Regions from separate parts of the Halomonas pelophila genome, predicted to be linked through region 1. Evidence: riboswitches for the same ligand, from Rfam matches in the RefSeq annotation. Region 1 holds a riboswitch; each other region holds the start of a gene.
The links. Region 1 has a riboswitch for thiamine pyrophosphate ahead of tenA (thiaminase II). Riboswitches for the same ligand answer to the same signal wherever they lie in the genome.
Positions count from the first base shown of each region.

Region 2: another riboswitch for thiamine pyrophosphate. It lies ahead of ABE957_RS09995 (SLC5/6 family protein); the one in region 1 lies ahead of tenA (thiaminase II).
Region 3: another riboswitch for thiamine pyrophosphate. It lies ahead of thiO (glycine oxidase ThiO); the one in region 1 lies ahead of tenA (thiaminase II).
Region 4: another riboswitch for thiamine pyrophosphate. It lies ahead of ABE957_RS04330 (3-oxoacyl-ACP reductase); the one in region 1 lies ahead of tenA (thiaminase II).

Region 1 covers NZ_JBEGCI010000003.1:42,195-49,884, reverse strand. The annotation lists gene ABE957_RS03675 (MFS transporter) at 1-538, opposite strand, end outside; gene ABE957_RS03670 (class I SAM-dependent methyltransferase) at 708-1,346, opposite strand; gene ABE957_RS03665 (VOC family protein) at 1,386-1,787, shown strand; gene ABE957_RS03660 (DUF4870 family protein) at 1,874-2,257, shown strand; gene ABE957_RS03655 (lysophospholipid acyltransferase family protein) at 2,261-3,190, shown strand; gene ABE957_RS03650 (hypothetical protein) at 3,252-6,626, shown strand; TPP riboswitch at 6,787-6,908, shown strand; gene tenA (thiaminase II) at 6,977-7,645, shown strand.
Region 2 covers NZ_JBEGCI010000007.1:164,226-171,915, forward strand. The annotation lists gene ABE957_RS09990 (hypothetical protein) at 1-418, opposite strand, end outside; gene ABE957_RS09995 (SLC5/6 family protein) at 487-1,875, opposite strand; TPP riboswitch at 1,865-1,984, opposite strand; gene ABE957_RS10000 (hypothetical protein) at 2,098-2,763, shown strand; gene ABE957_RS10005 (HNH endonuclease) at 2,821-3,741, shown strand; gene ABE957_RS10010 (peroxidase-related enzyme) at 3,748-4,335, opposite strand; gene ABE957_RS10015 (ABC transporter ATP-binding protein) at 4,438-5,139, opposite strand; gene ABE957_RS10020 (ABC transporter ATP-binding protein) at 5,139-5,909, opposite strand; gene ABE957_RS10025 (branched-chain amino acid ABC transporter permease) at 5,906-6,850, opposite strand; gene ABE957_RS10030 (branched-chain amino acid ABC transporter permease) at 6,847-7,690, opposite strand, start outside.
Region 3 covers NZ_JBEGCI010000010.1:81,697-89,386, forward strand. The annotation lists gene thiS (sulfur carrier protein ThiS) at 1-20, opposite strand, end outside; gene thiO (glycine oxidase ThiO) at 17-1,117, opposite strand; TPP riboswitch at 1,187-1,309, opposite strand; gene ABE957_RS12350 (hypothetical protein) at 1,441-1,746, opposite strand; gene argF (ornithine carbamoyltransferase) at 1,846-2,766, opposite strand; gene grxD (Grx4 family monothiol glutaredoxin) at 2,941-3,291, shown strand; gene rnt (ribonuclease T) at 3,383-4,048, opposite strand; gene ABE957_RS12370 (argininosuccinate synthase) at 4,196-5,416, shown strand; gene ABE957_RS12375 (HlyU family transcriptional regulator) at 5,466-5,780, shown strand; gene ABE957_RS12380 (DUF294 nucleotidyltransferase-like domain-containing protein) at 6,074-7,204, shown strand; gene ABE957_RS12385 (ATP-binding protein) at 7,214-7,690, opposite strand, start outside.
Region 4 covers NZ_JBEGCI010000003.1:183,856-191,545, reverse strand. The annotation lists gene ABE957_RS04340 (sodium:solute symporter family transporter) at 1-987, shown strand, start outside; gene ABE957_RS04335 (LLM class flavin-dependent oxidoreductase) at 1,075-2,394, opposite strand; gene ABE957_RS04330 (3-oxoacyl-ACP reductase) at 2,394-3,170, opposite strand; TPP riboswitch at 3,204-3,297, opposite strand; tRNA gene ABE957_RS04325 (tRNA-Gly) at 3,570-3,644, opposite strand; tRNA gene ABE957_RS04320 (tRNA-Glu) at 3,672-3,747, opposite strand; tRNA gene ABE957_RS04315 (tRNA-Gly) at 3,840-3,914, opposite strand; tRNA gene ABE957_RS04310 (tRNA-Glu) at 3,954-4,029, opposite strand; tRNA gene ABE957_RS04305 (tRNA-Gly) at 4,071-4,145, opposite strand; tRNA gene ABE957_RS04300 (tRNA-Glu) at 4,170-4,245, opposite strand; gene msrB (peptide-methionine (R)-S-oxide reductase MsrB) at 4,439-4,840, shown strand; gene ylqF (ribosome biogenesis GTPase YlqF) at 4,932-5,900, shown strand; gene ABE957_RS04285 (pyridoxal phosphate-dependent aminotransferase) at 5,972-7,201, shown strand; gene htpX (protease HtpX) at 7,316-7,690, shown strand, end outside.

The DNA of each region.
Region 1 (7,690 bases):
TCATCGCCATGGGCAACACCGAGAGCGAGGCCAGCAGGCCGATCACCATGAACGACGCCGGTCCGCCCATGGCCTCGGTGACGCCCAGCAGCAGCTGACCGAGCACGCCGGCGGCGTAGAGCGCGATCATGTAGAGCGCCAGCAGGCGGCCACGTACCCGGGCATCGCCGGAGGCCAGCAGCCAGCTCTCGATGACCAGATACACCCCCACCGTGGCCCAGCCACCGATCAGGCGCAGCGCGAACCAGGCCCAGGGCTCGGACACCAGGCCCTGCAGCAGCACGGTGACCGCCACCAGCGAGGCGAAACTGCCGTAGGCGCGGATATGGCCGATGCGCAGCAGCAGCCGGTCGTTGAGCATGGCGCCCAGCGCCAGGCCGATAAAGTAGGCGGAGGAGACCCAGCCGATCACCACCGGCGACTCGCCGGCAGCGTCCAGGCGCAGGGTGATCACGGTGGCCAGGAAACCGTTGCCGATCCCTAGAATGAAGAGCCCCAGCAAGGGTGCCAGGGCCATGAGCAGCAGCTGCCGGGACATGGGCAAGGATCTCGAAACGAACGGTGTGGGAAAGGCGCCGCCGCGGCCGCGCAGCAAGCACTTGCAAGAACGAATATACGCTCGGCGCCGAGCGCCGCCAATCCCCTTATCGAGGCCGATTCAAGGCTTTTTTCCTTATGATAACGACACGTTATCGAAAGAAGCCCGGTTACCCCCGCTGCAGCAATACCACGTCGCTGGCGGGAAAATGCAGCTCAAGATCGTGGCGCCGTGCGAACCAGGTAAAGGTCGCCTCGCTGAAGAAGCAGACGTGGGTGGGATCGAGGATGTAGTGCCAGCCGGCGAAGGCCTCGGGACTCGTGACGCGCTTGGTCATCAGCCCCAGCCAGCCGCCGGGTTCGAGCCGCTCGACCAGCCGCTCGAGCTCCTCGCCGGGGGAAAAGAGATGCTCCACCACCTCGGTGGCGGTGATGAAGTCGTAGCGACCCTCGAGCACCGAGGCATCCGGCGCGTAGAAGGGATCATAGATGGCCATCGGATGGCCGGCCTCCTCGAACATCACCGAGAGGGTCGGTCCCGGTCCCGCGCCGAAGTCGAGCCCCCGCGCGCCCGGGGCGAGCCTCTCGCGCAGCGGGTCGTACATCCGCGTGAGAAAGCGCCGATAGCCCGGGTCGTCGGGGGAGTTCTCGTGCTGGTCGTAGACCGCTCGTTCCGCCGCGGCATCGAGGCGCTGCGCCGGCGGCACGAAGACCAGCGCACAGCGCCCGCAGCGCTGGTAGTCACGCCGTGCATCGCGGTGAAAGGGCGCGGTATCGACCGACGCGCATAGCGGACAGATCAGCATCATCGTATTCTCTTGCCAGGCCATCATTCCGAGGAGACATGCATGCTGTCAGGTCTGGACCACCTGGTCATCACCGTGACCGACATTTCCCGCGCCGTGGACTTCTACTCCCGCGTCCTCGGGCTCGAGGTCCGCTACCGCGACCGTGAACGCGTCGACCTGATGCTGGGCGACATGGCCCTGCGCCTGCACTGGACCGCCACCGACATCACGCCCCGGGCCGCCACGCCGACGCCCGGCAGCCTGGATCTCTGCGTGCGCAGCCTGCTGCCGCTGGACGAGGTGCAGCGCCATCTGGAGGCGCTGGACGTGGAGGTGGAGCTCGGCCCGGTACCGCGCCAGGGCGCCGTCGGCGAGCTCGCCTCGCTCTACCTGCGCGACCCCGATGGCAACCTCATCGAGATCAGCCGCCCCGTGAAGCCCCAGCCTGCCGAGGGGCACTGACACCCCGCTGACAGGGTCGGCCTGGTGGCATTGTTGACCTCGAGCGGTATCATTGGCGCCAGCCAAGCGACCATCAGGGACGAGCCATGAACGACAACCTGCATCGAGATGACGACCGGGCCGTCGCCGAACAGGACGGCGCCCCCGACACGACCATTCCCATCGTGGTCTACGTGCTGCACCTGGCGGGCATGGTCACCGGCGGGCTGACCTCGCTGGTGGGCGTGGTGATCGCCTACGTCTACCGCGGCAACGGGCCCGGGTGGCTCGACGAGCACTACCGCTATCAGATCCGTACCTTCTGGCTGGCCCTGCTCTACTTCGGCATCTCCGGCCTGCTCACCCTGGTACTGATCGGCTTCCTGACCTGGCTGGCCGCCGTCGTGTGGCTGGTGATCCGCTGCGTGAAGGGGCTCAAGGCGCTGAACGAGCGGCGCGCGCCGGACAACGTCGACACCTGGTGGGTGTGAGCCATGAGTGACGGTGACTCTCGCCTGCCGGCCGGCCAGGCACGCGCCATCGCCACCCTGTGGCGCGGCCTCGCGAATCGCCGCCTGACGACCCTATGGCGGCTGGCCCGGGGGATCGGCCCGCTGGTCGGGTGTTTCAGCTCCCGCGAGCGCCGGGTCACCCGCGTCAATCTGGCCGAGGCCTACCCCTCCCGCAGCGACGCCGAGCGCCGGCGACTGGCCCGACAGAGCCTGACCCACTCCACCGCCACCATGCTGGAGCTCGGCTTCGCCTGGATGGGCGACCCCGAGCGGGTCGAGGCGTCGATCGTCGAGGTCCACGGCCGGGAGCTGCTCGACGGCGCCCGGGCCGAGGGCCGCGGCGTCATCGTGCTGGCCCCCCACTTCGGCAACTGGGAGGTGCTGAACTTCTGGCTCTCCGGCCACTTTCCCTTCACCGCCATGTACGAACCCCCCAAGCTCGCCCCGCTGGACCCGATCATCCGCCAGGGCCGGGAACGGCGTGGCGCCAGCCTGGTGCCGACCAACCCTCGGGGCGTGGCCGCCCTGCTCAAGGCGCTCAAGCGCTGCGAGGCCGTGGGCATCCTGCCCGACCAGGAGCCCAGCTGGGGCAGCGGCGTCTTCGCGCCCTTCTTCGGCCGACCCGCCTACACCGCCACTCTGCTGCCCAAGCTGGTCGCCCGCACCGAGGCGCGGGTGGTCACCGGTGTGGCCCTGCGCCTGCCCGGCCGGGGCTATGCCCTGCACTTCCTGGCCGCCGACGAGCGGGTCTACGATCCCGACGAGGTCGTCTCGGCCACCGGGGTCAACGCCTGCGTGGAGTCGACCATCGCCCTGGATCCAGCCCAGTACCAGTGGGAGTACAAGCGCTATCGCAAGACCCCCGAGGAGGCCGAGGGCAGGCCCGACTGGAAGCGCTTCCGGCTCTACTGATTCCGGCCGTTGCCATTCGACGCGAAGGTGATCCCATGCATCAAGCACGCCAGCGCCTTCCATGATTCGCTCCACGCCGCTCAGGACACTGGCCTGGCTCGCCCTCTTCCTGGCGGCGCTCTATCTTCTCTATTTCGTCACCGCCAACACCCTGCTCAACAGCGACTGGGGGCGCCGCCAGCTCGACCGCACGGCGAACATCACGCTGAGCTGGGAGCAGGCCTGGACGGCCTTTCCCGGCCACCTGCGGGTGACGCAGCTCCAGCTTGCCGGCACGGCCGCCGAGCACCATGTCGAGTTGGAGGCGGAGACCGCCACGCTGGAGGTCTCCCTGGCCCCGCTGCTCGGGCGCGAGTTCCGTCTTCGCCGCCTCGATGCCGAGGGCATCCGCCACGTCATCCTGGATGGGTACCGCCTGCGGGGGAGCGGCAGCCTGCATCTGGCGGGCCTTCACTGGAACGCCGGCATGCTGGCCGCGAGGGAGGTACGGCTGACCCTGAAAGACGGCGCCGTGCTGCAAGACGACACACCACTGGTGGAAGGCGTCACCCTGGAGGCCGACCTGACCCTCGCCCCGCTGACGTTGGCCGAAGCCACCGGCGCCGAGGCGGGACGCGCCGTCTCGGGCACCGTCGCCCTGGCCGGGCGCAGCGATGCCTACACCGTCTTCAACCCCTACCTCGCCTCGCTGGGCTGGCTGGAGATCGGTGGCCGCGGCGACCTGCGCGGCGAGGTCATGATCGAGGATGGCGAGATACGGCCAGGCAGCCGCCTGCGCCTCGACTCCCCGCAGCTCAGCGTGCGTCTCGACGAGAGCCATTGGCTGGAGAAGGGGGCGCGCTACCGCATCGAGGGCGCCGGGTCGGTGGTGGCCGAGATGCAGGAGCGCACCCACCTCGCTGTCGACCTCGAGGGCATCGAGATGGTCGATGTCGACGCTCCCCACTCGCCTTTGCCCCTGCTGCGCGGCGACGGCTTCCGGCTCGACCTCACCGCGCCCGCCCTGCGCCTTCAGGTGCCATCCGACCAGGGTCTCGAGGCGCGTCATGTCCGGGCCCGGCTGCGCTGGCACGACACCGAGGTGGGCGACATTGCCGCCCTCGACCGCTACCTCCCGGCCGGGGTGCCATTGACCCTGGAAGGCGGCGTGGCACGACTGCAGGGCGAGCTTAACTACGACGGCGAGCACCTGAGCGGAGGGTTCGACCTGTCCGGCGAGGCCCTGGCCCTGCGCCTCGGCGAGCAGGCGGTGAGGGGACGACTCGGCCTGCACCTGCCGATTGCCGAGCTCGACGTCGAGCGCGGCAGGGTGGATATCTCCGGCACGCGACTCGACCTCGACGCCGCCGCCCCGGGCGAGGCGCAGCCGCTGACCACCGAGCTGCGACTGCCCACGGCCCGGTTCCAGTCACCGCTGGCCTGGCGAGCGCTGGATGACGCCCCCCTGCTCGGCGGCGCCACCCCCTGGTCGGCGGAGGTGGAACTGCATGGTCGGGTGGCCCGTCTCGGCATGCTCACCCCCTTCCTCGCCGAGCGATTCGGCGGCGGACTGGCCCTGGAAGGCGGCGGCCGGCTCGCCGGGACCCTGCGCATCCGTGATGGGCAGCCGCTGGAGGGCAGCCAGCTGGAGGTGCGCTCCGAGGCGCTCGGGGCGCGCTTCCTCGGTGTCCAGGCGCGCGGCGAGGGTCGGGCGCACCTCGCCCTGCGCCCCGATGATCCCCAGCCACAGGCCGACGTCACGCTCGTCTTCAATGAGGTGGACCTCACCCGCCTCGCCGATGGCCGTCGGCTCTTCCAGGCCGAGCGGCTCTCCCTCACCGGCACGGCGAGTGCAGGACCGGACCTCCCGGGCTCCCGCTCCCTGACGGTGGAGTGGGACGGCGCACGCCTTCCCGATGTAGCGGTGCTCAACGCCTACCTGCCGGAGGCCGCGCCGCTGAGGCTGGCGGCCGGATGGGCCGACAGCCGCGGGCGCATCGTGCTGGAAGGCAACCGAGGCCGAGGCCGCATCACCCTGGCAGGCGAGGCGATCAGCGGCCGCCTGCTGGAGCATGAGTTCCAGGGCGAACTGGACGTGACCCTGGAGCTTCGCGAGATCCTCCCCGACCGCCAGCGGATCGACCTGTCTGGCAGCCGGCTGGAACTGACCGCCTCGTCGCGAAGCGGGGAACCGCTTCATACCCTGCTGGTGCTGCCCAGGGCGAGCCTCGAGGGCGGCTTCGACTGGCCCGGCCGGGAGGCGCCACGCCGCCCTCTGGCCGGCACCCTGCGGTTGGATGGCCAGCTCGACCGGCTCGGCTTCCTCAATGCCTTCCTGCCTGACGAGCATGGCCTGGCCGTCCAGGGGGGCGGACGCCTGTCCCTCGACCTCGGCCTGGAAAGCGGCGAGGTGATGCTCGAGAGCCAGCTTCGCGTTAACTCCGACCGACTTGCCGTGCGCTTCCTGCACTACGAGGCCTTCGGCGACGGCTCGCTGGTGCTGGAGGCCAGCGACCCCGGCGCGCAGCTGCACCTCTCCCTGCCCCGCTTCGGCCTGCGCCGCCAGGAGGGAGGCGACGCGCTGATCGACGGCCGCCTGCTGGAGATCCAGAGCCGGGCGCGGAGCTTCGACCCGAGCGAGGGCCTGGAGGCACTCAGCACGCGCATCGACATGCCCGATGTGGCGGTACCGGACCTCGCCGCCTTCAATGACTACCTGCCCAAGGATGCCGGCATCGCCTTCCTGTCGGGCCAGGCGACGATGGCCACCCAGCTGCGACTCGAGGGCCTGTCGGCCGAGGGCAGCCTCTCGCTCACCGCCTCCGACGCCCGCCTCGCCTTCGATGAGCAGGTCCTGGAGGGCACCCTGGCGCTGGAGGCTCGCCTCTCCGAGGGCGACCTGGAGACGCTGCGCTTCGACGTCGCAGGCTCCACGCTGAGCCTGAGCGACATGCGCCTGGAGAACGCCGCCGGCGCCCTGACCCGCGGCTGGTGGGCGCGCCTCGAGGTCCCCGAGGGAGAGATGCGCTGGGTGGCACCGCTGGCGCTCGACGCCCGGCTCGACCTGGCCATGCGCGACAGCGGCCTGCTGGTCAACCTGTTCGTCGACTCGGCCCGGGAGAGAGGCTGGCTGCGCGACCGGCTGACCCTTGGCGAGGTGCGCGGCGAGGTGCGCGTGATGTTCGACGACGACACCCTGCGCCTGGAGGACCTCGCCGTGCGGGGTGGCAGTCGCCTGGAGCTGCTGGCCAACATCGCCCTGCGCGACGCCCAGCTGGCGGGCCGCGCCCTCGCCCGCTACGGGCCCTTTCGGCTGGGCATCGAGCTGGACGGCGAACGCCGTCGATGGCAGCTGCGCAACGTCCGCGACTGGTATGCCAGCGGCCGGCCCGCCAGCGAGCTGACCCTTCCCGAGCGCACGGAGTGGTTCGAGCTGCTGGACGCCGAGCCGGAATGACGCGCCGCGGCGCTACCCGGCAAGATGCCGGTGCAGTGATTCACGGCACCACGCCGTCCGGCCCTGTCGCCGGAGAACCGGTGCCGAAAGCCCCGGTAGTGGACGACACCGGAATCCCCGCAGAGGGTGGCAAGACGACGACAGGATGCTAGAGTAAGCGCTTCGCTTGACGGGGTGCCGGTAGAGCCGGCTGAGATGGCGCGGGGTGTGAAGACACCGAGCGCTGGTCCCGTGGAACCTGATCCGGCTAGTACCGGCGTAGGAATCAAGCGGTGACCCCTGCCTCGCGGCACCTTCTCCGGTCACCCTCTCCCGCCCCGCTTCCGGATCGCCCCCTGACCGGAGACACGATGGGCTACCGATTCGACGACCTTACCGCGGCCTGCCAGGACGACTGGGGCGCCTATATCGAGCACGACTTCGTGCGCCGGCTCGGCGATGCCACTCTCGAGGAAGGCGCCTTTCGCCACTACCTCCAGCAGGACTACCTGTTCCTGATCCACTTCGCCCGGGCCTACGCCCTGGCCGCCTACAAGAGCCGCGACCTCAGCGAGCTGCGCCACGCCTTCGAGGGCCTCAAGACCATCCTCGACGTGGAGCTGGGGCTGCACGTGGACTACTGCCGCGGCTGGGGCATCTCCGAGCAGGACCTGGCGCGCCTGCCGGAGGCCCGCGCTACGCTTGCCTACACGCGCTACGTGCTGGACACCGGCCATCGCGGCGACCTGCTCGACCTGCACGTGGCCCTCGCCCCCTGCCTGGTCGGCTACGGCGAGATCGCCCAGTGGCTCAATGGCCGCGCCACCACGGTGCGCGGCGAGGCGAACCCCTATGACGCCTGGATCGCCATGTACGAGAGCGAGGCCTTCCAGCAGGCCATGGCGGACGAGCGCGCCTGGCTCGACGCCCGGCTGGCGGAGGTGACGCCGGCGCGCTTCGCCGAGCTCACCGCGGTGTTCCGCGACGCCACCCGGCTCGAGATCGACTTCTGGCAGATGGGGCTAGATCAGCGCCTCTGAGCTGGCCCTACCTGACGTCCCGGGCTGGTTCTGGTCAGGCCGCCC
Region 2 (7,690 bases), on a different contig from region 1:
GCTCCATCAGGCGCGTGGCGCAGGCGTTGACGGCCGCGGCCGCGCCGGAGGGAGGCGACAGCGCGTGCCGGTCGGATGCCGGCAGGTTGGCGGCCTCGATGACGCGCGCCTCGCCGTCCAGCTCACGCATCCGGGTCACCCAGTCGGCGAAGGCCGCGGGGGTGTCGAGCTCGTCATCGAAGCTTGCGAGCAGCCGGTCGACGCGCAGGTAGGGGAAGCCGGCCACCCGCGCCGCCCCGGCATCGCTCACCCCGGCGTCGGCCACTACCGCATCGAAGGCGGTCAGCCGCTCCAGGCAGCGGGCGTTCAACGGGTCGCGGAAGGCCATCTCCGAACGCCAATCGGGGCCGGCGGCACAGCCCGTCAGCAGCCCGAACAGGACGAGCCCCCCTAGGCGCACCGGTGACCAGACTGGCATGGGGCGGTTCCTCGACAACGCGGATCGACCCTCTCAGGGTGGGCGCCCGCCCGCGAAGTGGCAACGTCTCAGGCCGGACGCGCCCGCCGTGCCGGCCGAAGCCCGGCGATCAGCAGGCTGACCAGGCTGGAGAGCAGCAGCGCGCCGAGGAATGGCGGCAGGGTCGGAATGCTGCCGGGGAAGCTCGCCGCCAGCACGCCGGCGGCGAGGCTGCCCTGGGCCACCCAGCCCGGCAGGATGGCGCCGAGCATGCCCGCCACGCCGCCGGCCACCGCGGCGGTGGCACTCATCCGCGACCACAGGCCCAGCAGCACCGGCACCACGATGGCCGCGCAGAGCAGGTCGGCGATCAGGAACAGGCGCAGCACCGAGAGCCCCTGAAGCGCCACGATCACCACCGGCACCATCAGCGCCACGGTGGCCAGGCGCGCCGCGCCGATGGAGAGGCCGCGGCGACCGGACCCCGCCACCACCAGCGAGGCGATGCCGTTCTGCAGGGTATCGACGCTGGAGGCCACCAGGGTGACCGCCAGCACCAGCGCCGGCAGCGCCAGCCAGTCCGGCGCCTCGGAAAGCAGCGCGAAGAAAGGAATCGGCGGCTCGCCAAGCGCCACGCCGGCCATGGCGGCCAGCATGCCGAGCCCGCCGATCACCATCACCACCAGCACGGTGATGCCGCCGCCGAGCCAGGCGCCGCGGCCCAGGGCACGGTCGTCCCGCGCCGCCCAGACCCGCTGCCAGTAGCCCTGATGAAAGAGGTTCGCCGCCGTCACCGCGATCACCAGGGTCAGCGCCACGGAGAGCGCATCGCCCGCCGGGATCGACGGCAGGGCCGCCGCCACCGGCATCTCGGGCAGGCGCGCAAGCGCCACCCCGCCGACCAGGGCCAGCAGGGCGATCAGCAGCCAGGCCTGCCAGCGGTCGGTGGCAAGGCTCGCCCGCAGCCCGCCCACTGCGGTGTAGAGCAGCGTGGAGATCGCCACGCCGATCACCACCAGCGCCGGTGGCACCTCGGAGAGCAGCGCGGTGATGGCCCCGACGGCGGTCAGCTCCGCGGCCAGGAAACAGGCCATGTAGAGCACGGAGACCAGCGACACCCAGCGCCGCACCCCGGCGCCATAGCAGGCCTCGGCGAACTCGCCGATGCTGCGCCCTTCCGGCAGGTGGCGGCGGATCGCCGGGCCATAGAGCCCCAGCACGATGAATGGCAGCGCCGAGCCCACGGCATAGCCGGCCAGCGCCAGCGGGCCGACGAAGGCGCCGATCTCGGGGGGCGCGAAGAGGATCCAGGCGCCCATCCCCGAGGCCAGGAAGGAAAGCCCCAGGGTCGAGGCACTCTGGGAGTTGCGCGCGGTGACGTAGTCGTCGAGGGGGCCATCGGCCCGGCGGGCCTTGAGGCCCAGGAATGCAAAGCACAGCAGCGCCGCGCCGAGCACGGCAGACGTCAGGACAGGCATGTCGCACTTCCTCCGCCGGTATGAACCGGATCAGGTTCCAGGGTCAGCGCCATGCGCTCTCTCAGCCCCGGCCGACGTGTGCGGCAGCGAGACTCCCCTGGCGACAGTGAATGGATTGTGGGATCGCGACTCAAGCCCGCGCCGTAACGGCCGATAGAGACAGGATCAAGGGGCATCATAACGTCGCCCCAGCGTGACGACCACCCGTGCCGGAGCCCCGAGATGCCCTACACCGAAGCCAAGGAACACGCCCCCGGACGCCTGCACGGGATCTTCGTCGATCCCTACAGCGCCTTCGACAACGCCGCCACCGAGCGCCTGCTGCATCTGCGCGTGGCGACCGAGGCGCTGATCCTGGCGCCGATGCACGAGGGTCGGCTGGTGCTGCGCGTCATCCACGGCTGGCAGAACGGCAGCTTCGAGCCCGCCGAGCTCTGCCACAGCGACCATCGGCTGGACTCCTTGGCCGCGCTGCGCCGGGTGGCCGACGACTACCGCCGGGCCTTCGAGGGTGGGCAGCCGCTGCCCTGCGACGGCACCGAGCTGCTCGCCAAGCCCCTGGCCCGGGCCCTCGCCGCCGCCGAGGCCGAAGGCCAGGCCCTCGACGAGGAGACCCGCACCATCCCCGCGCGCTGGCCCGCCTTCCGCCAGGGCCTGACCCTCTACACCTTCTTCAAGGTCTACCACCGTCTCACCTACAGCGAAGATGATGCCTACCGCGCGATTCGCTGCCAGACGCCGCAGGGGCAACGTGAGATCCACGAGTTCCACCTCGAGGAGGGCGAATTCGCCGTGGTGGCGCCCCGCGAGAATGAGAAAGCCGACAGCCTGCTGCTGCTGCACGAGAGCCAGCTGACGCCGGTGCTGCAGCTATTGGAGGAGTGTTAAATCACGAGGACTTGATTAGTATTTGTAGATACTAACTCTGCTTCTCAGGACGCCCCCTTGCTGAATATCGATCTCCGTATTCGACAAGCCGCATTCAAGAGGTTGGAGGCCATATCTCAAGCACCGTCCGGTGATGTGTCCTGGAATGCGATTGCCGAACCGCTGCCCTTCGATGATGGCGCTATCTACCTTGCCAGTCGCGCCATCGGCATCTTTAAGCCCAAACAGATGCCAGACGGCATCTTGAGCATCAAGACGGTCGTGCCCAAACAGGGCCGCACCAACATCTATGCCGATGGGACTAGCGATGAGGGTGGGTTCTGGTACTCGCTAGAGGCTGGCGGTCTGACGAAATCCGCTAATCGTCAGCTGATGATCAGCTACGAGAGAAAAGATCCCATCATTTACCTCATAGGAGTGGCGCCTGGACGCTATTTCCCGTTGTGGCCGTGCATTATCGATAGCGTCGACACCCAACAGGAAATATGTCACGTCAGCATGCATGACCATACTGACGTGTTACGTGATGTCGCTGAGCCAACGGCCGCCTACCGAGTCGATGGGCTGGAAAAACGCCACCTCATCCGAGAGGTCAAAACGCGAGTACACCAGGCGGAATTTCGTGCCCGCGTCATGCAAGCCTATTCCAGCCGCTGTGCCATGACGGGGTTACCTGTCCCTCAGTTGCTGGAGGCTGCCCACATCATCCCCGACAGCCATCAGGCGAGTACCGCGGAGGTCAGCAACGGAGTATTGCTGACGGGCCTCCACCACCGAGCCTACGATGCCGGCTTGGTCGGCATCGACCCAAATTACAGAATCCATGTCGATGACGCGCTACTGGCCACAAAGGACGGTCCCTTGCTTGAAAGCGTGAAGCAACTCCACGGCCAGCAAATCTCACTTCCACGAAACGCAAAGCAAAGGCCCGACAGAGAAGCCCTTGATCTGCGATACCAGAAGTTCCGCGGTAAGTAGCGTGCCTCACTTCTCCCGCGGCACCCGCCCCATCAGGTAGAACTCCTCGTTGGGCGGGGTGCCGGTCAGGGTGACCAGGCGATTGGAGAGCCCGAAGAAGGCGGTAATGGCGCCGATGTCCCAGATGTCATCATGGGTGAAGCCGACCGTTTTCAGGCGCGCCTCCCACTCGTCGGTCAGCTCCCCCACCTCCAGGCCGCAGTAGAGGGCGAAGTCCAGCATCACGCGGTGGCGCTCGCTGATCGGCGCGGTGCGGTGGTTGACGGCCACCTGGTCGGCGAGCAGCGGGTCCTTGCTGTAGATACGTACCAGGGCACCGTGGGCCACCACGCAGTAGAGGCAGCGGTTGCGGGCGCTGGTGGCCACCACGATCATCTCCTTTTCGGCCTTGGTGAGGGTGTCGGACTCCCGCTCCATCAGGGCGTCGTGGTAGGCGAAGAAGGCCCGAAACTCGGCCGGACGGTGGGCCAGCATCAGGAAGACGTTGGGCACGAAGCCGGCCTTTTCCTGCACCGCCAGCATGGTGTCGCGGATGTCGTCGGGCAGATCGTGGATCGATTCGGGGATGGGGAAGCGGCTGATCGGTGCGGACATGGTGATTCCTGACGTTGTGGTTGTTGTTTCGGGCTAACCGACAGTTAACGTCAACGTCAGGTTCTTGGCCATGATCCCTTCGACGTAATCGATCTGCCCCGCTCAGGCCACGGAGAGATAGCGCTCCTGGAGCTCGGGGTTCTCGCGCAGCTCGGCGGTGGTGCCGGCATAGGCGACCTGCCCCTTCTGCAGGATGTAGGCCTTCTGGGCATGGCGCAGGGCGAAGGGCACGCTCTGGTCGGTGAAGAGGATCGTGGTGGTGCTCGCCAGGTCGTCGATCAGCTCGCCGATCTGCTTGACGATGACCGGGGCCAGCCCCTCGTTGGGCTCGTCGAGCAGCAGCAGGCGCGGCTCGGTGACCAGCGCCCGGGCGATCGCCAGCATCTGCTGCTGGCCGCCCGAGAGAGTGGCGCCATCCTGGTGGCGCAGTTCCGCGAGCATCGGGTAGGTGTCGAGCACCCGCTCCGGTGTCCAGCGCCGCTCCCCGGCGTGGCCGGGTTGCATCGCCACCTCCAGGTTCTCGTAGACGCTGAGCCCGGGGAAGATGCGCCGGTCCTCCGGCACCAGGGCGATGCCCAGTCGAGCGATCCGGTGGGCCGGCAGCCCCTGGATGTCCTGCCCCTCGAACATCACCCGCCCCCGCCGCGGCGGTGTGACCCCCATGATGCTCTTGAGTGTCGTGCTCTTGCCGGCGCCGTTTCGCCCGAGCAGGCAGACGACCTCCCCTGCCTCGACCTCCAGACTCACGCCCTGCAGGGCATGACTCTCGCCGTAGTAGGTGTGGATATCCTCGACTGTCAGCATCAGGATGCCGCCTCCTCTTCTTCCTCGCCGAGATAGGCGCGCTTCACCTCGGGGTCGTTGCGGATCTCGTCGGGCGTGCCCTCCGCCAGCCGCTGGCCGCGGTGCATCACCAGGATGCGATCGGCCAGGCCGAACACCACGCTCATGTCGTGCTCGGTGACGAGGAAGGTGTAATCACCGGAGTCGGCCAGCTTGCGGATCAGCTGGGTGACGTGCCGGGTCTCCTCCGGGGTCATGCCCGCCGTGGGCTCGTCGAGCAGCACCAGGTGCGGCCGGGTTGCCAGCACGATGGCGATCTCGAGCAGCCGCTTGTCGCCGTAGCTGAGCACCCCGGCGCGCTGCTCCGCCAGGGCCTCGAGTCCCAGACGCTCGAGCAGGCCATAGGCCTCGTCGATGATCTCGCGATCCCGCGAGGCCAGGCGCAACATCGCGAGTGCCTTGCCGTGGAAAGCGGTCAGCGCGACCTCGACGTTCTGGCGCACCGAGAGCTCCTGGAAGATGTTGGTGATCTGGAAGGAGCGGGAGATGCCGAGCCGGCTGATGCGGTGCGGCGGCAGCCCGGTGATCTCGTCGCCCTCGTAGTGGATGCTCCCCGAGGTCGGCGTCATGCGCCCCGAGATCATGTTGTAGAAGGTCGTCTTGCCCGCACCGTTGGGCCCGATCAGGGCCACGGTCTCCCGCGGCTGCACGTCGAGGGAGACACCGTCGACGGCGTGCACGCCGCCGAAGGTCTTGGTCAGGTCGCGGATCGAGAGCAGCGGTTCGGTCATCGTCTCAGCACCCGGTCGAGCACGGTACCGAGGATACCGCGGCGGAAGAACATCACCATCAGCGCCAGGATGATGCCGAGGAACAGCATCCAGTGGTCGGTGTAGCTAGTGATCCAGGTCTCCAGCAGCACGAACACCATGGCGCCGAAGAAGGGCCCCAGGAAGTAGGCCGACCCGCCGAGGATGGTCATCAGCACGGCCTCCGCGGAGTGACTCCAGTGGATCATGTCGGGGCTCGCCACCCGGTTGAAGGGCGCGAAGAGCCCGCCGGCGAGCCCCGCGAAGAGCCCCGCCACGATGAAGGCGATCAGCCGGAAGCGCCGCTCGTTGAGCCCACAGAAGGCGACCCGTTCCGGATTCTCGCTGATGGCCTTGAGGATCAGGCCGAAGGGCGAGCGCGTGACGAGGTAGAGCAGCGCCGCGGCGAGCACCACCACCACCAGCACCACGTAGTAGTAGACCAGCGGGTTGGCGAGCTGCAGGTCGAGCCCCAGGCCGAACTCGGTGAGGGGAAAGCCGGTGATGCCGTCGCTGCCGTTGGTCACGCTGCGCCACTGGTGGGCCACGGAGAACACCATCATGCCGAACGCCAGGGTCAGCATGGCGAAGTAGACCTCGTTGAGCCGCACGCAGAAGAAGCCGATCACGGCGGCGAGCAGCATCGAGGTCAGCATCGCGGCCAGCAGGGTCCAGACCAGCGGCACCTGCCAGTGGAGCAGCAGCATCGCGGTGGTGTAGGCGCCCATGCCGAAGAAGGCCGCATGCCCGAAGGAGAGCATGCCGGTGTAACCGAACACCAGATTGAAGCTGGCCGCGAACAGACCCATGATCAGGATCTCGGTGGCCACGAAGATGTAGAAGTAGGCGACGCCGTAGGGCAGCAGGACGAGCGCGGCCAGGACCAGCGCCAGCACCCCGAAGATCAACAGTCGTTTAGTCATGCGCTCGCCCCCTTGCCCATCAGCCCCTGGGGCTTGATCAGCAGTACCAGCGCCATGCCGATGTAGGGCAGCACCAGGTTGATTTCGGGCAGGAAGCGCCCGCCGAAGCCGTGGATGAAGCCCAGCACCAGCGCCCCGAGCAGGGTGCCGGGGAAGCTGCCGAGCCCGCCGATCACTACCACGATGAACGACTCGATGATGATCTTCTCGCCCATCGCCGGCCCGATGGCGCGCATGGGCGCGGCCACCACGCCGCCCACGGCGGCGATCCAGGCCCCGAAGGCGAACACGCCGGTGATCACCATGGGCACGTTGATCCCGAGGGTCTGGGCCATCTCCCGGTCCAGCGCCGCGGCACGCACGATGCGCCCCAGGCGGGTGCGGGTGAACAGCAGCCACAGGCCCAGCATCATGGCGACCCCCACGGCGATCACGAACAGGCCATAGACGGGATAGTTGACGCCGAACACGGAGAAGGTGCCGGTAAGCAGCGCCGGCGGGTCCACCACCTGGATGGACGGCCCCCAGATCATGCGCACGGACTCGTCGATGATCAGCAGCAGGGCGAAGGTGAGCAGCAGGCTGTCGGTGATGTGGCGGTCGTAGACCATGCGCAGCATCAGCCGCTCGATGACGATCGCCACCACGGCCACCAGCAGCGGGGCCACCACCAGCGCCACCCAGAACGACAGCCCGAGCAGCCCCATCGCCGTGTAGGCGAAGTAGGCGCCGAGCATGTAGAGAGCCCCGTGGGCGAAGTTGATGACGTTGAGCACGCCGAAGATGATGTTGAGGCCGACAGCGATGACGAAGAGCAGCAAGGCGATGTCGAGGCTGTTC
Region 3 (7,690 bases), on a different contig from region 1:
CTCAGGGTGATCTCGTTCATGCAGCGCTCTCCTGGGGGGGATGTCCCGTCAGGGTCTCGGCGAAGGGCGTCTCGCCCCGGCCGCGGATGGTGGCCAGCAGGTGGCAGGCCACCGCCGGTGCCAGCAGGTAGCCGTGGCGGAACAGGCCGTTGGCGGTGATCAGGCCGTCACGCTGGGTGACATGGGGAAGGTTGTCCCGGAAGGCGGGGCGCAGGTTGACCCCCTGTTCCAGGATGCGTGCCTCGGCGAAGGCCGGCGACAGGGTGTAGAGGGCGCTGCCCAGCTCCAGGGAGGACTGCAGCGAGACGGGAGAGCGGTCCTCGCTCTCGATCTGGGTGGCGCCGATGACGAAGCGCTGGTCGGGCTTGGGGACCACATAGAGCTGGTAGCGCGGATGCATCAGGCGCACCGGGCGCGAGAGCCGAATCTCCGCGGTCTGCACGTGCAGCGTCTCGCCGCGCACGCCGCGCAGGCTGGCGTGGTGCTGGCGGGCGCCGGTGCCGCGACAGTCGACGACCAGGTCGAAGGCGCGCCGGCCGTCGCGGGTCTCGATCTCCCCGGGGAAGGTGTCCACCGGGCAGTGGGCGTGGCAGGTGCCGCCCAGGCGGCGGATCTCGGCCAGCAGCCGCTCGAGCAGGGCGCGGTTGTCCAGGTGGGCCTCGTCCGGCAGGTAGAGGCCCTGGCGGAAGCCCGCCGCCAGGTCGGGCTCCAGCCGGTGGATCTCGGCGTCGTCCAGCGCCTGGCAGGCCGGCTCGTCGCCGAGCACGTGGGTGAGGTCGCGGCGGAACTGGGTGAGTTCCCCCATGTCCTGGGCGTGGGCCACCATCAGGCTGCCCTGATGGTGCCACAGGGCGGTAGCGTCGAGCGCCTCAAGCCAGCGCGGCCACTGGGCCAGGGCGAACTGACCCATCTCATAGACGCTGCGCTCGGAGACCGCCGTCTCGCACAGCGGCGCGACCATGCCGGCCGCCGTCCAGGCGGCCGCGGCGGGCTGTTCCAGGTCGCCGGCGTCATAGAGGGTGACGGCATGGCCGTCGCGAAGGAGTTGCCAGGCGACCAGGCGGCCCAGCAGGCCGGCGCCGGCCACGGCGATGGTACTCTCGGTGGGGTGTGTCATGGCGTTGTCCATCCAGCAGAAGACGTGGAGGAACAGGCTGGATGACGAAAGGGGGCTGCTAGCTGCTAGACGATACGACAGCTTGTTCCCTCCGCAGGCATCAACCTGATCAGGTTCAACGGGTTCGGCCGTACCGATCTCAGCCCCCGTGCACGTCTCCATGAGCGTACCGGGGCTCCCCGACAAGTCGTCACAACCTAACCAAAAATGCCCGGGCGCGCAATCACGTGCGCGCCCGGGCATTTTTCTGGGCCTGGTCTTAAGGGCTTGGTCTTCAGGTCTGGTCTCGAGGCTGGTCTCGATACGCTAGCCCGGCATCGGGCTCAGGCGCAGTCGGCGGCCCCTTCGCCGAACATGTCGAACAGCAGCTCGCGGCCGAGGCCGGTGAGTACCAGGCGCTGCTGGTCGTTCCAGGTGGCGGCCTGGCTGTTCTCGAGGATCGTCTGGCAGGGCGCCCAGTCGCTGGTGGCCGCATCCAGGGTCTTCAGGGCCCGGCGATCGAGGCCGCGATGGCTGATGGTGACCGTCTCGAGCACATGGCCGTGGCGATAGAGCATGGCGGCCATGTGGGAGAGGCACTGGCGCAGGCTGCGCTGCATGCCGCTGGGGCTGGGGTGGGAATGATTCATGCTGCCGCATCTCCTGAGCGGGATTGCTGCGGCGCATTATACATGCGACGAAGGTCGATGTCATACCAAGGTATAAGACGACCCTCGTCGCGTCCTTCGTCAGCTCTCCACGCGTCCCAGCAGCAGGAACTCGAGCAGCGCCTTCTGGGCGTGCAGGCGGTTGCCCGCCTCCTGCCAGACCACGGCGCGCGGGTCGTCGAGCAGGGTGTCGCTGATCTCCTCGCCGCGGTGGGCGGGCAGGCAATGCAGGAAGAGAGCGTCTTCCCGGGCCCGATCGAGCAGCTCCTCGGTGACCTGCAGGCCGGCGAAGTCCGCCTCGCGCTTGGCCTGCTCCTCTTCCTGGCCCATGGAGGCCCAGACGTCGGTGGTGATCAGGTCGGCCTGGGCGACGGCTTCCCTGGGGTCGCGCACGATGCTCACCCGGTCGCCGGCGGCATCGAGGATGTCCTGGCGCGGCTCGTAGCCCTCGGGACAGCAGATGCGCAGCCGGAAGTCGAACTGGCGGGCGGCGTTGATCCAGGAGTGGCACATGTTGTTGCCATCGCCGATCCACACGGCGGTGCGATCCTTGACGCTGCCGCGCAGCTCTGTCCAGGTCATCACGTCGGCGAGCAGCTGGCAGGGGTGGTAGTCGTCGGTTAGGGCGTTGATGACCGGCACCGCGCTTGCCGAGGCGAAGTCTGCAAGCCCCTGGTGGGAGAAGGTGCGGATCATCACCGCGTCGACCATCTCCGAGAGCACGCGGGCGGTGTCGCCGATCGGCTCGCCGCGGCCGAGCTGGGTGTCGCGCGACGACAGGAACAGCGCGTGGCCGCCGAACTGCGCCATGGCGGTCTCGAAGGAGACCCGGGTGCGCGTCGAGGATTTCTCGAAGATCATCGCCAGGGTTCGATTGGCGAACGGGGTATAGGTGGGCCCGTGGGTCTTCAGGCCGTTCTTGATCGAGATGGCGCGCTGGATCAGGTAGCGCAGCTCGTCCGGACTGAGGTCAAGCAGGGTGAGAAAATGGCGGATGGCCATGGGGTCGCTCCACGGGGAAAAACGACCATCCTAGCCAGCCCACGGGGGATGCGCAACGCGCCCGGCATCAGTAGAATGACCCTCATCCACAAGGCCGACCCGCGCGCTCGGGTATTGCCCGAACCCCACCGGGTCCCCGGCACACGAGTCCAGTAAACGAGTAAGGGAGACGTCATGAGCACTACCGTCGAGAACATTCAGCGCCAGATCGGCGAGAACCCCATCCTGATCTACATGAAGGGCACGCCCCAGCTGCCGCAGTGCGGTTTCTCCGCACAGACCGTCCAGGCCCTGATGGCCTGCGGCGAGCGCTTTGCCTTCGTCAACGTGCTGGACAACCCGGACATCCGCGCCGAGCTGCCCAAGGTCGCCAACTGGCCGACCTTCCCGCAGCTGTGGGTCGAGGGCGAGCTGGTCGGCGGCTGCGACATCGTCGCCGAGATGCACCAGTCCGGCGAGCTGGAGACGCTGGTCAAGGCCGCGGCCGCGCGCGCCCAGGAAGGCGAGGGCGACGCTCAGGCCTGAGAGCCGGCGACACCACCGCCGCCCATGAAAAACCCCCGTCGGCGTACCGGCGGGGGTTTTTCATGCGCTTAGCCGAATGCGGCGGCCGGCCTCAGGCCTCTTCCATGCCCTGCTCGCGCTGTGCCAGGTCCCAGCCGCCCAGGTCCTTGTAGCGATTGACCATGGCGCAGAACAGCTCGGCGGTGCGCTCGGTATCGTAGCGGGCCGAGTGGGCGGCGCTGTTGTCGAACTCGATGCCGGCGGCGCGGCAGGCGCGGGCCAGTACGGTCTGGCCGTAGACCAGGCCGGCCAACGAGGCGGTATCGAAGCTCGAGAAGGGATGGAAGGGGTTGCGCTTGATGCCGCAGCGCGCCACTGCCGCGTTCAAAAAGCCGTGATCGAAGGCCGCGTTGTGGCCGACCAGCACGGCGCGGGTGCAGCCGTGGGACTTGATGGCCTTGCGCACCGGGCGGAAGATCTCGCCCAGCGCCTCGGCTTCGCTGACCGCGACCTGCTGGCGCAGCGGGTCATCGAGGCGGATGCCGGTGAAGTCCAGGGCCGACTGTTCCACGTTGGCCCCGGCGAAGGGCGTGACATGGTAGGCATAGGTGGCATCGGGCAGCAGGTTGCCTTCCGGGTCCATGGTCAGGGTTACCGCGGCGATCTCCAGGATCGCATCGCCTTGCGCGTTGAAGCCGCCGGTCTCCAGGTCCACCACCACGGGCAGGAAGCTGCGGAACCGCTGCGCCATGAGTTCGCGGGCCATCGCCTCGCTCATGCACCTCTCCTTGTCTGGGGCATCGTTTCTCTAAACCGCGGCAGTCTACCAGCTTGGCCGCAGCGCGTCCCGTCGCCGGTGTTCGCTGGAGGCTCGTCGCGCTATAATCGCTCCCTTTCATGATCGTTAGCCAAAAGGAGCCTCAGCATGTCCGATGTCAAGAAGGTCGTGCTCGCCTATTCCGGCGGCCTGGACACGTCCGTCATCGTCAAGTGGTTGCAGGAAACCTATGACTGTGAGGTCGTGACCTTCACCGCGGACATCGGCCAGGGCGAGGAAGTCGAACCCGCGCGCGCCAAGGCCGAGGCCCTGGGCGTCAAGGAGATCTACATCGAGGATCTGCGCGAGGAGTTCGTGCGTGATTACGTCTATCCGATGTTCCGCGCCAACACCATCTACGAGGGCGAGTACCTGCTCGGCACCTCCATCGCACGCCCGCTGATCGCCCGTCGCCTGATCGAGATCGCCAACCAGACCGGCGCCGACGCCATCTCCCACGGCGCCACCGGCAAGGGCAACGACCAGGTCCGCTTCGAGCTCGGCGCCTACGCGCTGAAGCCGGGCGTCAAGGTGATCGCCCCGTGGCGCGAGTGGGACCTTAACTCCCGCGAGAAGCTGATGGCCTACTGCGATCAGCACGACATCCCGGTGGACTTCTCTTCCAAGAAGAAGAAGTCGCCGTACTCCATGGACGCCAACCTGCTGCACATCTCCTACGAGGGCGGCATCCTCGAGGATCCCTGGGCCGAGGCCGAGGAGGACATGTGGCGCTGGAGCGTCTCGCCGGAGGCCGCGCCCGATCAGCCCACCTACGTCGAGCTGACCTTCGAGCACGGCGACATCGTGGCCATCGACGGCGTGCCGATGAAGCCCCATGAAGTGCTCGAGAAGCTCAACAAGATGGGCGGCGACAACGGCATCGGCCGCCTCGACATCGTCGAGAACCGCTACGTGGGCATGAAGTCGCGCGGCTGCTACGAGACCCCGGGGGGCAGCATCATGCTGCGCGCCCACCGCGCCATCGAGTCGCTGACGCTGGACCGCGAGGAGGCGCACCTCAAGGACGAGCTGATGCCCAAGTACGCCGAGGTGATCTACAACGGCTACTGGTGGAGCCCGGAGCGTCGCATGCTGCAGGCCGCCATCGACGAGACCCAGAAGAACGTCTCCGGCGTGGTGCGCATGAAGCTCTACAAGGGCAGCGCCATCGTCGCCGGTCGCAAGTCCGACGCCTCGCTCTTCGACGAGTCCATCGCCACCTTCGAAGACGATGCCGGCGCCTACGACCAGAAGGATGCCGAGGGCTTCATCAAGCTCAACGCCTTGCGCCTGCGTATCGCCGCCGGCAAGGGTCGCCGTCAGGATTGAGCCACCCCGACGCCGGCCTCGTGCCGGCGTCTTGCTTTCAGGAGGTTCCATGCTGAAGAAGCTGCTGTCCGGCCTGTTCGGTGGCAACGAGGGCGAGCCGAAGGGCGCGCCCGCCGCCGAGCCGGTCGAATACAAGGGCTATCTGATCGTCTCCGAGCCCGCCGACCAGGGGGGGCAGTATCGCGTCAGCGGCTGGATCCGCCGGCCGGTGCCCTCGAGCGAAGGGCAGGCCGGCGAGATGCTCGAGCACCGCTTCGAGCGCTCCGACATGGTGCCCGGGCGCGAGGCCTGCGACGCCCTGATGGTCCGCAAGGCCGAGCGCTTCATCGACGAGGTCGGCGACGACATGTTCTCGCCGCGCTGAGCGGCGCCCGCGGTGCCACTCCGACGACGCCCCCGCCGGTGGGGCGCGTCTTTCTCTTCTTGAACGCCCTCTTTGAAAGTCCCTGCTGAAAGCCGTTGTTAAACGCCTTCCTTAACCGCCCTCTGCTGTCCTGGCCCCCACGGCCATCGCCTCCCCATCATCGCCTCCCCATCATCGCTTTCCTGTCATCGGCTGCCTGCCCCCATCGCCTTGGCCTTTCGCCCAAGTGTGGCGAACCAATGCGCTCGTTAGACTCGAGGCACTGCCGATTCGTGACATGACACGGAGAGTCCATGCGCCTGTTGCACCGTTCCTCGTCCTGGCGGGCGCTGTTCGCCGACGAGGCACACCCCGACCCCGCGACCTGGCCCGCGCTGCTGGATCCGCTGCGCGCCGCCCTCGAGCGCCTCGGCCCGCATCCCGACCTCGCCGCGGCCCATGCCTGGCAGGGTGAGCTCGTGACGGCACTCGAGCGCCTCGACCTGCCCGCCGGGCGCATTAGTCAGCTGATCAGCGACCACAACGACGGGCTCTATCGGCGCGCCATCGAGCTCTCGCTTTCCGAGATGCGGGCGCAGGGCTGGGGGGCGCCGCCGGCGGCCTTCTGCGTGCTGGTGCTGGGCTCGGGCGCACGTCACGAGAGCCTGCTGGCGCCGGATCAGGACAACGCCATGATCATCGCCGACTACCCGGATGCGCGGCATACCGAGATCGACGGCTACTTTCAGTCGCTGGGCGAGCGCTTCACCGCGCGCCTCGATGCGGCGGGCATTCCGCTCTGCCAGGGGCACGTCATGGCGCGCTTTCCGATGTGGCGCAAGCGGCTCTCGGAGTGGCGGGCGCAGCTCGAGATCTGGACGGCGGAGCGGCGCATCAAGCGCGTACAGCAGGCCAACATCCTGCTCGATTTCCGTCCGCTCTTCGGTGAGCCGGCGCTGGCCGAGGGGCTGGCCGAGCAGGTGGCCAATCGCCTGACCGCCGCGCACCTGTTCCTCGACGAGATGGCCAGCCTGCTCGACGAGCTGCCGGTGGCCCTGGACCGTCTCGGCCGGCTGCACGGCGACGCCGAGGACGCGCCCCACGAGCGCGCCATCAACCTCAAGCGCCAGGGCGTGCTGCCGCTGGTCGGCGCGGTGCGCCTGCTGGCGCTTCGCCACGGCGTTCGCCCGCCGGATACCCGCGCGCGCCTGGTCGCGTTGGTGATGTGCGAGGCGCTCGCCGCCGAGCAGGCCGAGGCGCTGATCGCCGCACTCGAGCGGCTGCAGGGACTGATCCTGGCGGAGCAGCGCCTGGCGCTGGCCGAGGGGCGCACGCCGGATGGCTGGGTGGATACCACCCGGTTGCGTGAGGATCAGCGCCTGCTGCTGCGACACGATCTGCGCGAGATCCGCGCGCTGCTGCGTCGCGCCCGACGGGCGGGCTGAGTCGCCGGTTCACTCCCCGTCGCGCTCGCCGGCCGAGTCCTGGTGCGCTTCGGCGGAGTCCCGCCGGGGCCTCTCGTCGGGCTTCCCTTTAAGATTTTCTCCGGGCGTTACACCGAGCTTTTCACCGGGCGCTTCACCTGCCTCTTCACGAAGTGAGGGGTCCTCGGCCGGCGCCTCGGGGAGCTCCATCACCAGGCAGGCGCCGCCCAGCCGGCTTGCCTCCTCGATCCACAGTCGCCCGCCCAGGTGGGCGACGATGCCGCGGCTGATGGGTAGGCCGAGCCCGCTGCCGCGCGGGCGTCCGCGCGTCTCGCCGCTCTCCTGGTGCTGGATCTGGTGGAACTTCTCGAAGACCCGCTCGCGCTCGTCGGGGGCGATGCCGGGGCCGTTGTCCTCGACGGCGAGGCGATAGTGATTCTTGTGGCGCGCCAGGCGCAGCAGCACCCGGGGATCGTCGTCGGCGGCGAACTTGCCGGCGTTGTCGAG
Region 4 (7,690 bases), 140 kb from region 1:
GTGCCGCTCTGGGCGACCAGCTCGGTGGTGATGGCCGCCACCCTGCTCTACACCCTGTACGGTGGCCTGCGCGCCTCGATCTTCACCGACAAGGTGCAGATGGTCGTGATCCTGCCGCTGCTCGCCGTGCTGCTGATCGTCGGCTGGCAGGCCGCCGGCGGCCTCAAACCCACCCTCGCCGGCCTCGAGGCGACGGCGCCGCGGCTGCTGGACATCACCGACCTGGGCGGGCTCAAAGCTGGCCTCACCTTCTTTTTGGCCGTGATGCTGACCGGGCTCTTCTATCAGGGCAACTGGCAACGGGTCTACGCCGCCCAGAGCAACCGCGCCGTGGCCCTGGGCTTCCTGCTCGGGGGCCTTCTGAGCGCGCCGATGATCTTCGTGATGGGCCTGTTCGGCCTGGCGTTCGTGGGACTGGGGCTGCCCGGCGACGGTTCGGTGGCGCTGTTCAGCGTGCTGCTCGCCGACATTCCCGCCTGGTTCGCGGTGGGGCTGATCTTCCTCGGCCTGGCGCTGGTCATGAGCAGCGCCGACACCACCCTGAGCGCCGCCTCGAGCATGATCGCCGTCGACGGCGGGCGCCTGCTGCCCGGCGCCAGCGACCAGCGGCTGATGCGCCTGTCGCGCTGGCTGATCCTGCTGCTGGCACTGCCGGTGACCTTCGTCGCCGCCCAGGGCTACAGCGTGCTCTACCTGTTCCTGCTGGCCGACCTGCTGTGCTGCGCGGCAGCCTTCCCGGTGTTCTTCGGGCTGTTCAACCGCCGCTTCGACGGGCGCGCCGCGGTGCTCGCTACCGTCAGCGGCCTGGTCGCCGGCCTCACCCTTTTCCCGGCGCCGGGCGACGCCCTGACCACCCTGATGGAATCCTTCCTGCTCGCCACCTTCATGCCGGTCGTGACGGGCCTGGCGCTGCTGGCGCTGCTGCCGGCCAAGCAGCGCTTCGACTTCGCGGTGCTCAGCGCCGGCGCGCGACGCTTCGAGGGGTAAGCACCTTTCGGCCGATAAAGAACGGCCCCACACGACAACGCTCCTTTCGAGGGGCGTTTTGCGTTCTGGGGCGCCGTGAGCGAATCGCTAGGGGCGTCGGCCCGCCGGGCGCTCGAGGCCGAGGTGGCCGCGCAGCGTGGTGGCGGTGTACTCCTCGCGGAAGAGCCCGCGGCGCTGCAGTTCCGGCACCACCTGGTCCACGAAGTCCTCGATGCCGCCGGGCAGCGACGGCGGCATCAGGTTGAAGCCGTCCGCCCCGCGGCCGTGGAACCAGCGCGCCATCTCGTCGGCGATGCTCTCCGGGGTGCCGACCATGGTGCAGTGGCCGCCGCCGGCGGCGAGCCGCCCCAGCAACTCGCGCAGGGTCGGCCGTTCGGTCTCGATGATGCGCAGGATGCTGGCGTAGCGCCCCTGGGGGCCGCGGAACTCAGCGAGCGGCGGCAGCGTCGGCACCGGCGCATCCAGCTCCCAGTCGCTGCAGTCCTGCTCGATGAAGAGCCCGAGCTGGCGCAGCGAGGCCGCCACCGGCAGGCACTCGTCCAGCTCGCGTTGCTTGGCCCGGGCCTCCTCCATGGTGGAGCCGACGTAGGTGACGAGCCCCGGCAGGATCGGCACCGGCGCGGAGCGTCCGGCCGCTTCCACCCGCGACTTGATGTCCCGGTAGTAGCCCTGGGCGGTCGGGAGGTCGTAGGCGACTGCATAGATCGCCTCGGCGTAGCGCGCCGCCAGGTCGCGCCCCTGGGAGGAGGCGCCCGCCTGCACCAGCACCGGATGGCCCTGGGGCGGGCGCGGCAGGTTCAGGGGCCCGTCCACCAGGAAGTGCTCGCCGTGGTGGTCGATCCGGCGCACCTTCTCCGGGTCGGCGTAGCGACCCTGGCGGCCGCGCTCGATGGCATCGTCGGCCCAGCTGTCCCACAGCGCCAGCACCGTCTGCACGAACTCCTCGGCGCGCGCATAGCGCTCGGCATGCGGGGGCATGGCCGGGTAGCCGTGGTTGCGCGCCTCGCTGTCGAACATCGAGGTCACCACGTTCCAGCCCACGCGCCCGCCGGAGATGTGATCCAGCGAGCCCACCAGCCTGGCGGCGTGGAAGGGGGTGTAGAAGGTGCTCGAGAGCGTGCTGATCAGCCCGACCCGCCGGGTGGCCCGGCTCATGGCGGAGAGCGCGGTCAGCGGCTCGAGATGCCAGTTGAAGCCGTCCTCCACACTGCCGGCACTCATGCCGTCGGCGAAGAACACCGCATCCAGCTTGCCGCGCTCGGCGGTGCGGGCCAGGGACTCGTAGTAGGCGATGTCGCCGAGTCGCTCGGCGCAGGAGTCGGGATGCCGCCACGCCGCGCGATGGTGGCCGCAGCCCATCACGAACAGGTTGAGGTGCAGGCTCTCGTCGGGGTTGCGCGGTTTCATCACCCTTTCACCAGTCCGCCGTCGACGATCAGGTTCTGGCCGGTGACCGCCCTCGCCCAGGGCGAGGCGAAGAACAGCGCCGCGTCGGCGAACTCCTCGGGTGTGGTCACCCGGCGCAGCGGGGTGTTCTGCGCGATCAGGTCGAAGACCGCCTCCGGGGTCGCGCTGGACGCATCGGTGGTGCGCAGCAGCCCGCCGGAGATCATGTTCACGGTGATGTTGTCAGGCCCCAGGTCGTTGGAGAGGGTGCGGGTCAGCGAGAGCAGTGCGGCCTTGCCGGCGGTGTAGTCGTGATAGGGCACGACGGGGTTCTGGAAGAGGTTGGTGCCGACATTGATGATGCGACCGCCGCCCTGCTCGCGCATGCCGGCAAGCGCCGCCTGGATGGTGTTCAGCGCGCCGCGGTTGACGCCCTCGAGCTGCTGCTGGAGGCGTGCCCAGTCGAGCGTATCGGCGTCGGGACGCGCGTCGCCGTTGAAGGTGAACTCGGGCAGGGCGTTGTTGATCACGGTGGTGATCGGAGTGCCAAAGTGGCCACGCGCCTGCTCGAACAGCGCCTTGACCGCCTCGGCCTCACGCACGTCGGCCTGAACGGCCAGGACCCGCTGCGGCGCCTCCTTCACCAGCGCCTCGGCGGCCTCGCGGCTCTGGTAGTAGTTGACCACCACGCGGGCGCCCTGGTCGAGGAAGGCACGGGTCAGGTGGGCGCCAAGACCGCGAGCGCCGCCGGTCACGAGCACGACCTGCTGGTCGAGCGGGAGGGAGGAAACAGCCATGAGGACTCCTTGTTGCGCGGCGGAGGGCGCCGCGCTGGAGCCGGCCGACATCCCTTCGCCAGTGTGAACTGGATCAGGTTCGACGGGTATCATCTCAGCGGCCACTGCCGCACCCCGTGTCTCGGGCCACCATAGCGCATTCAGGCAAGCAGCAACAGCCGGGCTGGCGTTCCAGCTCGTGACGTGAGCCTTGGCCTGACCGGAGGGATACTGGAGGTCTTTTAGAAACTGGAGCGGGAAACGAGATTCGACTGGGCCGGCACTCCGGATCGTGATCCGAGCCTTGGCGTGTCGATATTGACCATATAGAAGATTGGAGCGGGAAACGAGATTCGACTGGGCCGGCACTCCGGATCGTGACCCGAGCCTTGGCTTGTCGATATGGGTTTCTTACAAGATTGGAGCGGGAAACGAGATTCGAACTCGCGACCCTCGCCTTGGCAAGGCGATGCTCTACCACTGAGCTATTCCCGCTGATCTGGAGGGCGTGCTTGTGAGAAGTGGCGTCCCATAGGGGGTTCGAACCCCTGTTACCGCCGTGAAAGGGCGGTGTCCTAGGCCACTAGACGAATGGGACACATGGAGCGGGAAACGAGATTCTACCGGGCTGGCGTACCAGCTCGCGACCCTCGCAGGCCCTACTCATATCCAATCAACCCGAAGGAAGAATGGAGCGGGAAACGAGATTCGAACTCGCGACCCTCGCCTTGGCAAGGCGATGCTCTACCACTGAGCTATTCCCGCTTGGTCTTCTCGCACTGTGTTGCTACCGGCTGCTGAAGGTGGCGTCCCATAGGGGGTTCGAACCCCTGTTACCGCCGTGAAAGGGCGGTGTCCTGGACCACTAGACGAATGGGACGCAATTTTACCTTCAAACTACTACCTTCCTCGAAAGGAAGATGGAGCGGGAAACGAGATTCGAACTCGCGACCCTCGCCTTGGCAAGGCGATGCTCTACCACTGAGCTATTCCCGCACTCCGGTACCTGAACGAATCGAGTGGCGTCCCATAGGGGGTTCGAACCCCTGTTACCGCCGTGAAAGGGCGGTGTCCTGGACCACTAGACGAATGGGACGCATTGGCTCGCTCGTCGAGGTGCGGCGAATATTACCGACGACCCCGAAAGCTGTCAAGCACCTCTCGCCGCTCGTTGATACCGCGTGACCTGCCAGGGGCCGCCACTGGAAACCCCCACCCGGCAAGATGTCAGAATGAGGGCGAGACGCCGAGCCCGCCGCCGGCTCAACGACGCAATGAGGAGAGAGTCCATGCGCAGCAAGATCGAGAAGAGCGACGCCGAATGGCGTGAGCAGCTGACGCCCGAGCAGTACCGCGTCACCCGCGAGAAGGGCACGGAACCGGCCTTCAGCGGGAAATACCACGTGAGTGATGAACACGGCATCTATCACTGCGTCTGCTGCAATGCGCCGCTGTTCGAGAACGAGCACAAGTTCAATGCCGGCTGCGGCTGGCCGAGCTTTGATCGCCCCTTCACGCCGAAGTGCGTCGCGGAGCAGACCGACACCAGTCACGGCATGCAGCGCACCGAGGTGACCTGCGCACGCTGCGATGCCCACCTCGGCCACGTCTTCCCCGACGGCCCGCGGGAGACCACCGGACTTCGCTACTGCATCAACTCGGTGGCGATCGAGTTCCACGCCGGCGAGTAGCCGCGAGCCCCGCGACTGTCCTGCCCGGAGACGGCCGTCCATCTGCTATGATGACGGCCGTTTTTATTCACGCTCATGCAGGAGAGGCTCGATGCTCGGCTGGTTTCCGGGACACATGAACAAGGCGCGCCGGCAGATCCTCGAGGCGCTGCCGGAGATCGACGTGGTGATCGAGGTGCTCGATGCCCGTCTGCCCTACTCCAGCGCTAACCCCATGCTCGCCGAGCTGGCGCGCCACAAGCCGGTGCTCAAGATCCTCTCGCGGGCCGATCTGGCCGACCCTGAGCGCACCCGGGAGTGGACGGCCTTCTTCGACGCCCAGGCCGACACCCGGGCCCTGGCGGTGACCACCACCCAGGCCCGCGAGCTCAAGCGCATCCCCAAGCTGTGCCACGAGCTGGCCGGCCAGGTGCGCGCCGACCGCGACGTGCGGGTGATGGTCATGGGCATTCCCAACGTCGGCAAGTCGACCCTGATCAACGGCCTGGCCGGACGCACGATCGCCAAGACCGGCAACGAGCCCGCCGTCACCAAGCGCCAGCAGAAGGTGCGCATCGGCGGCCGCGTGGCGCTGACCGACACCCCCGGGGTGCTGTGGCCGAAGATCGAGGACCAGGCCAGCGCCCACCGCCTGGCCGCCAGCGGCGCCATCCGCGACACCGCCATCGACTACGTCGACGTGGCCGTGGTCGCCGCCGCCGAGCTGGCCCGGCGTTATCCCGAGGCGCTCAGCGCACGCTACAAGCTCAAGTCGCTGCCGGCGTACACGGCGCACCCCGACGCCGACCAGGTGGATGCCGACGGCCCCGTGCGGGTCGACCTGCTAGCCCTGTCAGGCTACGACGGCCACGCCATCCTCAGCGAGATCGCCTCCAAGCGCGGCGGCCTGCGCACCGGCGGCGAGGTCGACCTGCATCGGGGCGCGGAGGTGCTGCTCCACGAGCTGCGCGACGGCAAGCTCGGTCGCCTTACCCTGGAGACCCCGGCGGACATCCCGGTCGCGCCGGAACCGGAGGAAGCGCCCCGCGAGGATGGTGGCGACGACGCCGAACCCGCATAATCGCAGGCGACGCCGACGAACAACGACCGCCCACCAGAGGCGGCACACGGACATCACTGGATTCAGCGCCCATGGATACCCCCCCGATCAGGAAATCGCACAAGCTCGAGAACGTCTGCTACGACATTCGCGGTCCGGTGCTCGAGCACGCCAAGCGGCTGGAAGAAGAAGGCCAGCGCATCCTCAAGCTGAACATCGGCAACCCCGCGCCGTTCGGCTTCGAGGCACCGGAGGAGATCCTCCAGGACGTGATGCGCAACCTGCCTACCGCCCAGGGCTACTGCGATTCCAAGGGGCTCTACTCGGCGCGCAAGGCGATCATGCAGGAGTGTCAGCGCAAGGAGATCCCCGGCGTCGGCATCGAGGACATCTACATCGGCAATGGCGTCTCGGAGCTGATCGTGATGGCGCTGCAGTCGCTGCTCAACGACGGTGACGAGGTGCTGATCCCGGCGCCCGACTACCCGCTGTGGACCGCCGCCGCCAACCTCTCGGGTGGCCACGCCGTGCACTACCGGTGCGACGAGCAGGCCGACTGGGCGCCGGACATGGACGACATCCGCGCCAAGGTGACCGCCCACACCCGGGCCATCGTGATCATCAACCCCAACAACCCCACCGGCGCCGTCTATCCGCCGGCGGTGGTGCGCGAGCTTCTGGAGATCGCCCGGGAGCACGACCTGGTGGTGTTCTCCGACGAGATCTACGACAAGATCCTCTACGACGGCGTCGAGCACGTCTCCACCGGGGCACTGGCCGGCGATGACCAGCTGGTGGTGACCATGAACGGGCTCTCCAAGAGCTATCGCTGCGCCGGCTTTCGCAGCGGCTGGATGATCCTCTCCGGGAACATCGCCAAGCAGCGCGCCGCCGACTTCATCCAGGGGCTGACCATGCTGGCCTCGATGCGCCTGTGTGCCAACGTGCCGGCCCAGCACGCCATCCAGACGGCGCTGGGCGGCTATCAGTCGATCAACGACCTGATCCTGCCCGGCGGGCGCCTGCTCGCCCAGCGCGATATCACCGTCGAGAAGCTCAACGCCATTCCCGGGGTCAGCTGCACCCGGCCCAAGGGGGCGCTCTACGCCTTCCCGAAGCTCGATCCGAAGGTCTTCAACATCCAGGACGACCAGCAGCTGGTGCTCGACCTGCTGCTGCAGGAGAAGATCCTGCTGGTCCAGGGCACGGCCTTCAACTGGCCCGAGCCCGATCACGTGCGCATCGTCACCCTGCCCTGGGCCGACCAGCTCGAGGATGCCCTGGACCGCTTCGCGCGTTTCCTGTCGCGCTATCGCCAGTAGCCGAGGCGATGCTTGCCCGCCGCTTGAAACCCGGCGGGCCAGCCCGTATCTAAGCAAAAGCTTGTCTACGCCGCTACCGCGGCGCCTCGTAACGACGACTGGAGAGTTCCGGCAATGATGAGAATCCTGCTGTTCCTGGGCACCAACCTGGCGGTGATCCTGGTGGCCAGCATCACCCTGCGCCTGCTGGGGGTGGAGAGCTACCTGAACGCCCAGGGCATGAACTTCAATGCCCTGCTGATCTTCTGCTTCGTCTTCGGCATGGCCGGCTCGATGATCTCGCTATTCATCTCCAAGTGGATGGCCAAGCGCTCGACCGGCACCGTGGTGATCGAATCGCCGAGCAACTCCACCGAGCAGTGGCTGCTCGACACCGTGGGTGAACTCGCCCGCGAGGCCGGCATCAAGATGCCGGAGGTGGGTATCTTCCCCGCCCAGCAGTCCAACGCCTTCGCCACCGGCTGGAACAAGGACGATGCCCTGGTGGCG